Regions from separate parts of the Micromonospora sp. NPDC047620 genome, predicted to be linked through region 1. Evidence: predicted binding sites of a transcription regulator. Region 1 holds the regulator's gene; each other region holds the start of a gene.
The links. Region 1 encodes HrcA, which represses chaperone genes, less so after heat shock. Its sites were predicted from a motif close to GGTTNGCACNCTCNNNNNGAGNGTGCNAACC; they were not measured.
Positions count from the first base shown of each region.

Region 2: a site for HrcA is predicted at 1,689-1,719, ahead of groL (chaperonin GroEL). Genes of this name have one in related genera too.
Region 3: a site for HrcA is predicted at 1,538-1,568, ahead of groES (co-chaperone GroES). Genes of this name have one in related genera too.

Region 1 is NZ_JBIDDG010000024.1:37,175-40,445, forward strand. Features, by position in the region: gene dnaJ (molecular chaperone DnaJ) at 1-904, opposite strand, end outside; gene hrcA (heat-inducible transcriptional repressor HrcA) at 978-2,000, opposite strand; gene ACGF5C_RS25525 (DUF4870 domain-containing protein) at 2,246-2,908, shown strand; gene hemW (radical SAM family heme chaperone HemW) at 2,994-3,271, opposite strand, start outside.
Region 2 is NZ_JBIDDG010000013.1:94,377-97,647, forward strand. Features, by position in the region: gene ACGF5C_RS17915 (cold-shock protein) at 160-363, shown strand; gene ACGF5C_RS17920 (hypothetical protein) at 451-1,641, shown strand; gene groL (chaperonin GroEL) at 1,917-3,271, shown strand, end outside.
Region 3 is NZ_JBIDDG010000002.1:214,100-217,370, reverse strand. Features, by position in the region: gene ybaK (Cys-tRNA(Pro) deacylase) at 1-217, opposite strand, end outside; gene ACGF5C_RS03280 (methyltransferase domain-containing protein) at 268-1,452, opposite strand; gene groES (co-chaperone GroES) at 1,702-2,016, shown strand; gene groL (chaperonin GroEL) at 2,087-3,271, shown strand, end outside.

The sequences.
Region 1 (3,271 bases):
TGACGTCGACCGTCTCCTCGCTGTCCAGCGTCTTGATGGTCAGCCGGGTGCCGAGGGCGGCGGCGGTCATCGGCACGGTGACCCGGCAGTGCAGGTCGTCGCCCTTGCGGGAGTAGACGTCGTGCGGCCGCTCGTGGATCTCGACGTAGAGGTCGCCGGCGGTGCCGCCGCCCGGGCCGACCTCGCCCTGCTGGGCCAGCCGGATGCGCATGCCGTCCTCGACCCCGGCGGGGATCTTGACGGTCAGCGAACGCCGGGTGCGGACGCGGCCGTCGCCGGCGCACGTCGGGCAGGGGTGCGGGATGGTGGTGCCGTAGCCCTGGCAGACGGTGCAGGGGCGGGCGGAGACCACCTGACCGAGGAAGGTGCGCTGCACCGACTGCACCTCGCCCCGGCCGCCGCACGCCTCGCAGGTGGCCAGGTGGGTGCCGGCCGCGGTGCCGGCGCCGGAGCAGGTGGTGCAGAGCACGGCGGTGTCGACGGTGATCGGCGCCTCGACGCCGAACGCGGTCTCGTTCAGGTCCAGCTCCAGCCGCAGGATCGCGTCGGCGCCCGGCCGGGTCCGCGGTCGCGGGCCCCGCGACCCGCCGGCCGCGCCGCCGAAGAACGCGTCCATGATGTCCTGGAAGCCGACGAACGGGCCGGCGCCGCCGGGGCCGCCCGGGCCGCCCGCGCCCCCGCCGCCCGGGGCGAGCGGGTCGCCGCCCAGGTCGACGATCTGCCGTTTCCGGTCGTCCGAGAGGACCTCGTACGCGGCGTTGATGTCCTTGAACTTCTCCTGTGCCTCCGGGTCCGGATTGACGTCCGGGTGGAACTGCCGCGCCAGCTTCCGGTAGGCGCGCTTGATCTCGTCGTCGGAGGCTTCCCGGCTCACCCCGAGAATGCCGTAGTAGTCCCTGGCCACTGCGTTCCGTGTCCTCATGTTCGTCTCGCGTTGCGCCGGTCGTCGGCCGGAGTCGGCCGTCGGCCCTGACTGGTCAGTTCTGGGCCAGCAGCTCGCCCACGTAGCGTGCCACGGCCCTCACCGTGGCGATGGTGCCGGGGTAGTCCATCCGGGTCGGCCCGAGCACGCCGAGCCCGGCCACGATCGTCGCGCCCGGCCCGTAGCCGGTGCTGACCACCGAGGCGGCGCGCAGGTTGTCGATCTCGTTCTCATCGCCGATCAGCACCCGGGTCGTGCTCGGCTCCGCCTCACCGATGAGCTTGAGCAGCACGACCTCCTCCTCCAACGCCTCCAGGATGGGGCGCAGCGAGCCCTGGAAGTCGAGCAGGCCGCCGCGGGTGAGGTTGGCCGTGCCGGCCAGCGCGATCCGCTCCTCGTGCCGCTCGACCAGCGTCTCCAGCAGCACGGTGGAGAGGGTGGCCATGGCCGGCCGCAGGTGCGGCACCGACTCGTCGACCAGCGCCTGCACCAGCGGCGGGGTCTCGGACAGCCGGGTGCCGACCAGCTTCTCGTTGACCAGCCGGCGCAGGTCCGTGACGTCGTCGGCGGGGATCGGCCCGGGCAGCTCGACCAGCCGCTGCTCGACCCGGCCGGTGTCGGCGATCATGACCAGCATCAGCCGGGTCGTGGAGATCGGCACCAGCTCCAGGTGGCGGACGGAGGAGCGGGCCAGGCTCGGGTACTGCACCACGGCGACCTGCCGGGTCAGCTGCGCCAGCAGCCGTACGGTGCGGTGCACCACGTCGTCGAGGTCGACCGCGCCGACCAGGAAGCGCTCGATCGCGCGGCGCTCGGCCGGGCTGAGCGGCTTGACCCTGGACAGCCGGTCCACGAAGAGCCGGTAGCCGCGGTCGGTGGGCACCCGGCCGGCGCTGGTGTGCGGCTGGCGGATGTAGCCCTCCTCCTCCAGCACGGCCATGTCGTTGCGGACGGTCGCCGGGGAGACCCCGAGCTGGTGCCGCTCGACCAGCGCCTTGCTGCCGACGGGCTCCTGCGTGGCGACGTAGTCCTCGACGATCGCGCGCAGCACGGCGAGCTTGCGGTCGTCGAGACCCATCGTTCCCCACCTCCTGTCGCACGTCGGACCTCCCGCGCCCCGAGGGGCGGGCGGGTTGCTGGCACTCGCTACAGACGAGTGCCAGTCTACGTCGACACGCCCGCCGACGCGATGATCAACCTGGGACGGCGATCCGACCGGCGCCACACCGCCCGTGGAGGCGGCGGCGCCAGAGCCGATCATCCGGACATCCCGGTCGGAGTCGCTCTGGTGCGGCCTTGCCCGCGGCCCCTACCGTGACGTCCATGACTGAACCACCTCGCCCTCCCGGAGCGGGGGACCCCGGCGACCTGCCGGACCCGGCCGCTCCGTCGGGGGTTCCCGGGCCGGCCGGCTCCGACGAACCCACCGCACCACTGTCCGGGGCACCCGGCCCGGGCGGCTATCCCCCGCCCGGCGGCTATCCGCCGCCCACCGGTGACCAACCGCCGTCGGGCGGCTACCCTCCGCCGGGTGGCTACCCGCCGCCCGGGGGCTATCCCCCGCCGGGCGGCTACCCCCCGCCGGGGGTCGGCTATCCGACCGGCGGCGGCTACGGCGCCCCCACCGGCGGCTACGCCAACAACGAGGACAAGAACTGGGCCCTGATCGCCCACTTCGGCGGCGCGGCCGGGGTGGTCGTCGGCGGCGGCCTGCTCGGCTGGGTCGCGCCGCTCATCGCGCTGATGGCCAGGGGGCAACAGTCGCCGACCGTCCGGGCGCACGCCGTCGCGGCGCTGAACTTCCAGATCACCTGGGCGGTCGTGGGCGTGCTGAGCTGGGTGCTCACCCTGATCACCTGCGGGATCCTGTTCTTCGTCCCGATGCTCGTCTGGCTGGTGCCGCTGATCTTCGGGATCGTCGCCGGGGTCAAGGCCAACGAGGGCGTGCTCTACCGCTACCCGATGGCCTACAGCTTCACCAGGTGAGCCGGGCCGGCCGTCCCCCGGCCATGCGCCGCCACACGGCGGAGGCCTGCCGCCCGCGCCACCACACGGCGGAGGCCTGCCCGCCTCAGGGCAGCAGGTCGCGGACGACCGCGTCGGCGAGCAGCCGCCCCCGCAGGGTCAGCACGGCCCGGCCCGCCGCGTGGTCGGGGCCGGCCAGCAGGCCGTCGGCGAGCGCCCGCTCGGCACCGGCCCGGCCGGCGTCGTCGAGGGCGTCCAGCGGCAGCCCGGAGGCGAGCCGCAGCCGGAGCATGACGTCCTCCATGTGCGCCTCGTCGGCGGTGAGCACCTCCCGGGCCAGGCCGGGCGACTCGCCGCCGGCCAGCCGCTTCGCGTACGTCGTGG
Region 2 (3,271 bases), on a different contig from region 1:
TGCCCGATTTGGGGTCGTGCGCCGTCGTCACGCCTCGTGTAGCGTGCGATTTCGGTCACCGATTTCAGCGGCCTCCCCGACCGCCGGTTCGGTGGTCCTCCGGTGCCGGTCCGCCGGCCTCCGGGTTGTGGAACGCCGTGCAGAGTGAGGAAGTGGACCGTGGCACAGGGCACCGTGAAGTGGTTCAACGCCGAAAAGGGCTACGGCTTCATCGCCGTCGACGGCGGGCAGGACGTCTTCGTCCACTTCTCCGCGATCGAGATGGACGGCTACAAGGCGCTGGACGACGGCCAACGGGTGGAGTTCGAGATCGCCCAGGGCCAGAAGGGGCCCCAGGCCGAGCGCGTACGCGTCATCGCCTGACCCCCCCGCCCGCCGGGGCGGGGCTGCGGTGCGGGTGCCCGGGCAGGAAAGATCGTGAGCCGTTCCAGCCGTCGCTGAGGAGGGTTCATGTCCGACCAGCCGCCCCAGGCCACGCCGCCGGAAGATCCCGGCCCCGCCGCGGCCGGCGATCCGACCGCGCCGCCGCCTGGCACGACCACGCCCGCACCCTCCGGGGAGCCGGCGGTCACGCCCCCGCCCGCGACCGCGGCCGACGGCGAGCCGGGCGTCGTGCCCCCGCCGGGCGCGCAGCAACCGCAGGGGTGGGTCTTGCCGCCCACCGGCGGGTACCCGGTGGGCTCCGGCCCGTACGGCGGGCAGCCGTGGTACCCGGGCGCGCCGGTCGTGTACCCGGGGCAGCCGGTCGCGTACCCGGGGCAGCCGGTCCACGGGTGGTACCCGCCCGGCCACGGCCTCGACCCGGCCGACCCGCTGGTCACCCCGCCCGGCGGCGGCGTGAGCGGCTGGTTCGACCGGTGCGTCGGCGTGGTGCGCCGGGGTTGGAAGCCGCTGCTGCCGATCCTGCTGCTCACCCAGGTGCTGCCGGCCGTGCTGCTGTCGGTGCTCGCGCTGGTGGTCGACCCGTCGGCCCGGTGGGACGAGTCGATGGCCGACGACCCGGCCGCGCTGCCCGACACCTTCCTGGCCGACCTGGGCACCATGATGGCCGTGCTGATCGGCGGCGCCCTGCTCTTCGGCCTGGTGCAGAGCCTCGGCTGGGCCGCCGGCACCTGGGTGGTCGCGCGGCAGGCGGCCGGCCAGCCGGTGACCGTCGGCGCCGCGTTGGGCTACGGCCTGCGCCGGGCGCCGGGCCTCTGGGGCTGGACCCTGCTGATGAGCGTGATCATCGGGATCGGGGTGTGCTTCTGCGTCATTCCCGGCATCTACTTCGCCTTCGCGCTGAGCATGGCCGGCCCGGTCTACCTCTTCGAGCGGCAGCACCCGATCGGCCGCTCGTACCGGATGTTCCACGACCGGCTGGGCCTGCTGCTCGGCCGGGTGGCGCTCGTCGCGGCGGCGGTGATCGTCGGGGGCGGGGCGGCCGGCCTGGTGGAGGGCATCGGCTCGCTGCCGTTCGGCGTCACCCCGCTGGAGTCGCCGGGCACGGCGGTGGGCGCGATCGCGGTGGCGGTGCTCGGCGGCGTGCTGGGCCTGCCCATCCACCTCGCCCAACTGGTCGGCCTGGTCGTCACGTACGCCGAGCAGCGCGCCCACGAGGGGCCGGTGGACAGCGCGCGGCTGGCCGGTGAACTCGGCTGAGCGGGGCGGGCGTGCTTGCACTCGGCAGGGGAGAGTGCTAAACAAGTCATTGGCACTCGCATACCGTGAGTGCCAATGGTCGGGGCGGTAGGGCCACGGCCGCACGGGCGTCCACACGTCGGTGCGGCACATGGCCGGTCGTCGCGGGCTATCCGGCCCGGCCGAGGAGACGTCGTCGTCGCCAGGTGGCGACGTCCCCAAGGTGCGTACACCAGGCGGCCCATCCGGGACACAACCTCCGGGTGGCCCGTGAGTGTCCAGGAGGACAACGCCGTATGGCCAAGATGATCGCGTTCGACGAAGAGGCGCGCCGGGGCCTCGAGCGGGGCATGAACCAGCTCGCCGACGCCGTGAAGGTGACCCTCGGCCCCAAGGGCCGCAACGTCGTGCTCGAGAAGAAGTGGGGTGCCCCCACCATCACCAACGATGGTGTGAGCATCGCCAAGGAGATCGAGCTCGAGGACCCCTACGAGAAGATCGGCGCCGAGCTGGTCAAGGAGGTCGCCAAGAAGACCGACGACGTGGCCGGTGACGGCACGACGACGGCGACCGTCCTGGCCCAGGCCCTCGTCCGCGAGGGTCTGCGCAACGTGGCCGCCGGTGCCAACCCGATGGCCCTGAAGCGGGGCATCGAGGCCGCCGTGGCCAGCGTCTCGGAGGAGCTGTCCAAGCTCGCCAAGGACGTCGAGACCAAGGAGCAGATCGCCTCCACCGCCTCCATCTCCGCCGGTGACAGCACCGTCGGCGAGATCATCGCCGAGGCGATGGACAAGGTCGGCAAGGAAGGCGTCATCACCGTCGAGGAGAGCAACACCTTCGGCCTGGAGCTGGAGCTCACCGAGGGTATGCGCTTCGACAAGGGCTACATCTCGGCCTACTTCATGACCGACCCGGAGCGCATGGAGGCCGTCTTCGACGACCCCTACCTCCTGATCGTCAACAGCAAGATCTCGTCGGTCAAGGACCTGCTCCCGATCCTCGAGAAGGTCATGCAGTCGGGCAAGCCGCTGCTGATCATCGCCGAGGACATCGAGGGCGAGGCCCTGGCCACCCTGGTCGTCAACAAGGTCCGGGGCACCTTCAAGTCGGTCGCCGTCAAGGCGCCGGGCTTCGGTGACCGCCGCAAGGCCATGCTGGCCGACATCGCCATCCTCACCGGTGGCCAGGTCATCAGCGAGGAGGTCGGCCTCAAGCTGGACGCCGTCGGCCTCGACATGCTGGGCCGCGCCCGCAAGGTCGTGGTGACCAAGGACGAGACCACCATCGTCGACGGTGCCGGCGACGCCGAGCAGATCCAGGGCCGGGTCAACCAGATCCGGGCCGAGATCGACAAGAGCGACTCCGACTACGACCGCGAGAAGCTGCAGGAGCGGCTGGCCAAGCTGGCCGGCGGCGTCGCGGTGATCAAGGTCGGCGCGGCCACCGAGGTCGAGCTGAAGGAGCGCAAGCACCGCATCGAGGACGCCGTCCGCAACGCGAAGGCCGCCGTCGAGGAGGGCATCGTCCCGGGTGGTGGCGTCGCGCTGGTGCAGGCCGGCAAGACCGCCTTCGACAAGCTGGACCTGACCGGCGACGAGGCGACCGGCGCGCAGATCGTCAAGATCGCGCTGGACGCCCCGCTGCGGCAGAT
Region 3 (3,271 bases), on a different contig from region 1:
GGTCCAGCTCGCCGGTGACCGGCACGACCGCCACGGTCAGCGCGCCGTCGACCTCGGCGACCAGCGACTTGAACACCCGCTCCGGCGGCACCCCCAGCGCCGTCGCGACCAGCGCGCCGTAGTTCGGCGCGTCGGGGGAGACGTCGTACGGATGCGTGCTGTGGGCGATCTTCCGCTTCGTCAGCAGCGCGGTCGCCGGAGTGCCCTGTCCCGCCATGACCGTCAAGCTAACCCGGGTCCGGGTGACCCGCGAGCCGATAAGGCCGGCTACCCGGCCGGGCGGCAGACCAGCACCGTCGGCGCGCCGGCCACCCGGGTCAGCACCAGGCTGGCCGCCTCGTCGCCGGCCAGCCGCAGGTCCCGCCGCAGCTTCTCCGGCTCCAGCGCGGAGCCGCGCTTGAGGATCTCCACCCGCCCGACCCGACGCTCCCGCAGCAGCGCCCGCAGCCGCTTCAGCGAGAACGGCAGCACGTCGGTGACCTCCAGGCGGCGGGCGAACGGGGTCGCCGCCGGGGCGTCCGCGTAGAGGTAGGCGATGCTCGGGTCGGCCAGCGTCGCGCCGAGGGCACCGGCCAGCTCCGCGACCAGGTGCGCGCGGACCACCGCCGGGTCCGGGTCGTACAGGAAGCGACGGATCGGCCCGACCGGCGCCTCGGCGTCGCCGGAGCCGGTCAGCGCGTGCGCGGCGGCACCGCGCAGCAGGGTGGCCCGGCGGGGGACCTCGGCGAGCCGGCCGCACCACAGCGCCGCCTCGACCAGGTCGCCGTCCGCGCTCACCCACTCCGCCTCGGCGCCCGCGGGGATCAGCGCGTGGTCGATCCCGGGCGCCACCTTCACCACCGTGTACGGCACCCGCGCGGCCAGGCCGACGACGAAGTCCCAGGGCGGGGAGTAGGCGTTCGGGTCGAAGACCCGCCGCCCGGTGCCCGCCTTCCGCCGCGCCGGGTCGCAGAACACCCCGTCGACCCGGCTGACGTCGAACGCCGTGGCGTCGCCGCACTCCACCGTGAACAGCTCGGCCAGCCCGGCCGCCTCCGCGTTGGCGGCGGCCATCGCGGCGGTCAACGGGTCGGCCTCCACCCCGTACACCCGGATACCGGCCCGGGCGGCGGCGAGCGCGTCCGCGCCGAGGCCGCACCCGAGGTCGGCCAGGGTGCGCACGCCGGCGGCGCGCAGCCGGCGCGCGCGCCGCGCCGCGACGGCGCCGCGGGTGGCCTGCTCCAGTCCGGCCCGGGTCAGGAACATCCCCGCCGCCGCCGGCCCGAACTTGCCGACCGCCCGGCGGCGCAGCTCGGCCTGGGTGAGTGCGGCCGCCGCCAGCGCGGGCGGCATCCCGGCCGAGCGGAGCGCCGCCGCCGCGGCCAGCGGGTCGCCGCCGGCCACCCGCGCGGCCGCGTCGAGCGCGACCGACCCCTCGGGCGTACGCAGGGCGGCGAACTGGTCGAGGTCCACGCGGTCATTCTGGCCGCCCGGCCCGACGCGCCGCCCGGCGGGTTGGCACTCTCCTTGACGGAGTGCTAGCCGAGGAATAACCTGCGATTAGCACTCTCACCCCGAGGGTGCCAGCTTCCGGGCCGTCAGGCCTGGGCGCTGAACGCCAGGCGGACCGGCACCCGCGACGACGGCCCCGCCCGGTGGCATGTGGCAGATTGACGCTGGTCGGCTCGCCGGCCGGTAACGAAACCAGTACCCCAGGAGGGTATGCCCGTGACTACCGCGACCAAGGTTGCGATCAAGCCGCTCGAGGACCGGATCCTGGTCCAGGCGAACGAGGCTGAGACCACCACGGCGTCGGGCATCGTGATCCCCGACACCGCCAAGGAGAAGCCGCAGGAGGGCACCGTCCTCGCTGTCGGCCCGGGCCGCGTCGACGACAAGGGCAACCGGATCCCGGTTGACGTCAAGGTCGGCGACACCGTCATCTACTCGAAGTACGGCGGCACCGAGGTCAAGTACGCCGGCGAGGAGTACCTGGTGCTCTCCGCCCGCGACGTCCTCGCGGTCATCGAGAAGTAAGCAACCGATCAGTGTCGTTGCCCCGGTCCGGCTCGCCGGGCCGGGGCAGCGTCGCTTCGAAGGGACATTCATGGCGAAGATCCTGAGCTTCTCGGACGACGCCCGGCACCTGCTCGAGCACGGTGTCAACGCCCTCGCGGACGCGGTCAAGGTGACCCTCGGCCCGCGCGGGCGCAACGTCGTCCTGGACAAGAAATTCGGTGCGCCCACGATCACCAACGACGGCGTGACCATCGCCAAGGAGATCGAGCTCACCAACCCGTACGAGAACCTCGGCGCGCAGCTGGTCAAGGAGGTGGCGACCAAGACCAACGACGTCGCCGGCGACGGGACCACCACCGCCACCGTGCTGGCCCAGGCGATGGTCCGCGAGGGCCTGCGCAACGTGGCCGCCGGCGCCAACCCGACCGGCCTCAAGCGGGGCATCGACGCGGCGGCCGCCAAGGTCTCCGAGGCGCTGCTCGGCCGCGCGGTCGAGGTCGCCGACAAGAAGTCGATCGCGCACGTCGCGACCATCTCCGCGCAGGACGCCACCATCGGCGAGCTGATCGCCGAGGCGATGGAGAGGGTCGGCCGCGACGGTGTCATCACCGTCGAGGAGGGCTCCGCGCTCACCACCGAGCTGGACGTCACCGAGGGCCTCCAGTTCGACAAGGGCTTCATCTCGCCGAACTTCGTCACCGACGTGGAGGGGCAGGAGTCGGTCCTGGAGGACCCGTACATCCTGATCACCACCCAGAAGATCTCGGCGATCGAGGAGCTGCTGCCGCTGCTGGAGAAGGTCCTCCAGGACAGCAAGCCGCTGCTGATCATCGCCGAGGACGTCGAGGGCCAGGCGCTGTCCACCCTGGTGGTCAACTCGATCCGCAAGACCCTCAAGGTCTGCGCGGTCAAGGCCCCCGGCTTCGGCGACCGCCGCAAGGCGATGCTCCAGGACATGGCGATCCTCACCGGCGCCGAGCTGGTCGCCCCGGAGCTGGGCTACAAGCTCGACCAGGTGGGCCTGGAGGTGCTCGGCAGCGCCCGCCGCGTGGTGGTCGACAAGGAGAACACCACGATCGTCGACGGCGGCGGCCAGGCGAGCGAGGTCGCGGACCGGGTGGCCCAGATCCGCAAGGAGATCGAGGCCTCCGACTCCGACTGGGACCGGGAGAAGCTCGCCGAGCGGCTGGCCAAGCTGTCCGGCGGCATCGCGGTCATCAAGGTCGGCGCCGCGACCGAGGTCGAGATGAAGGAGCGCAAGCACCGCATCGAG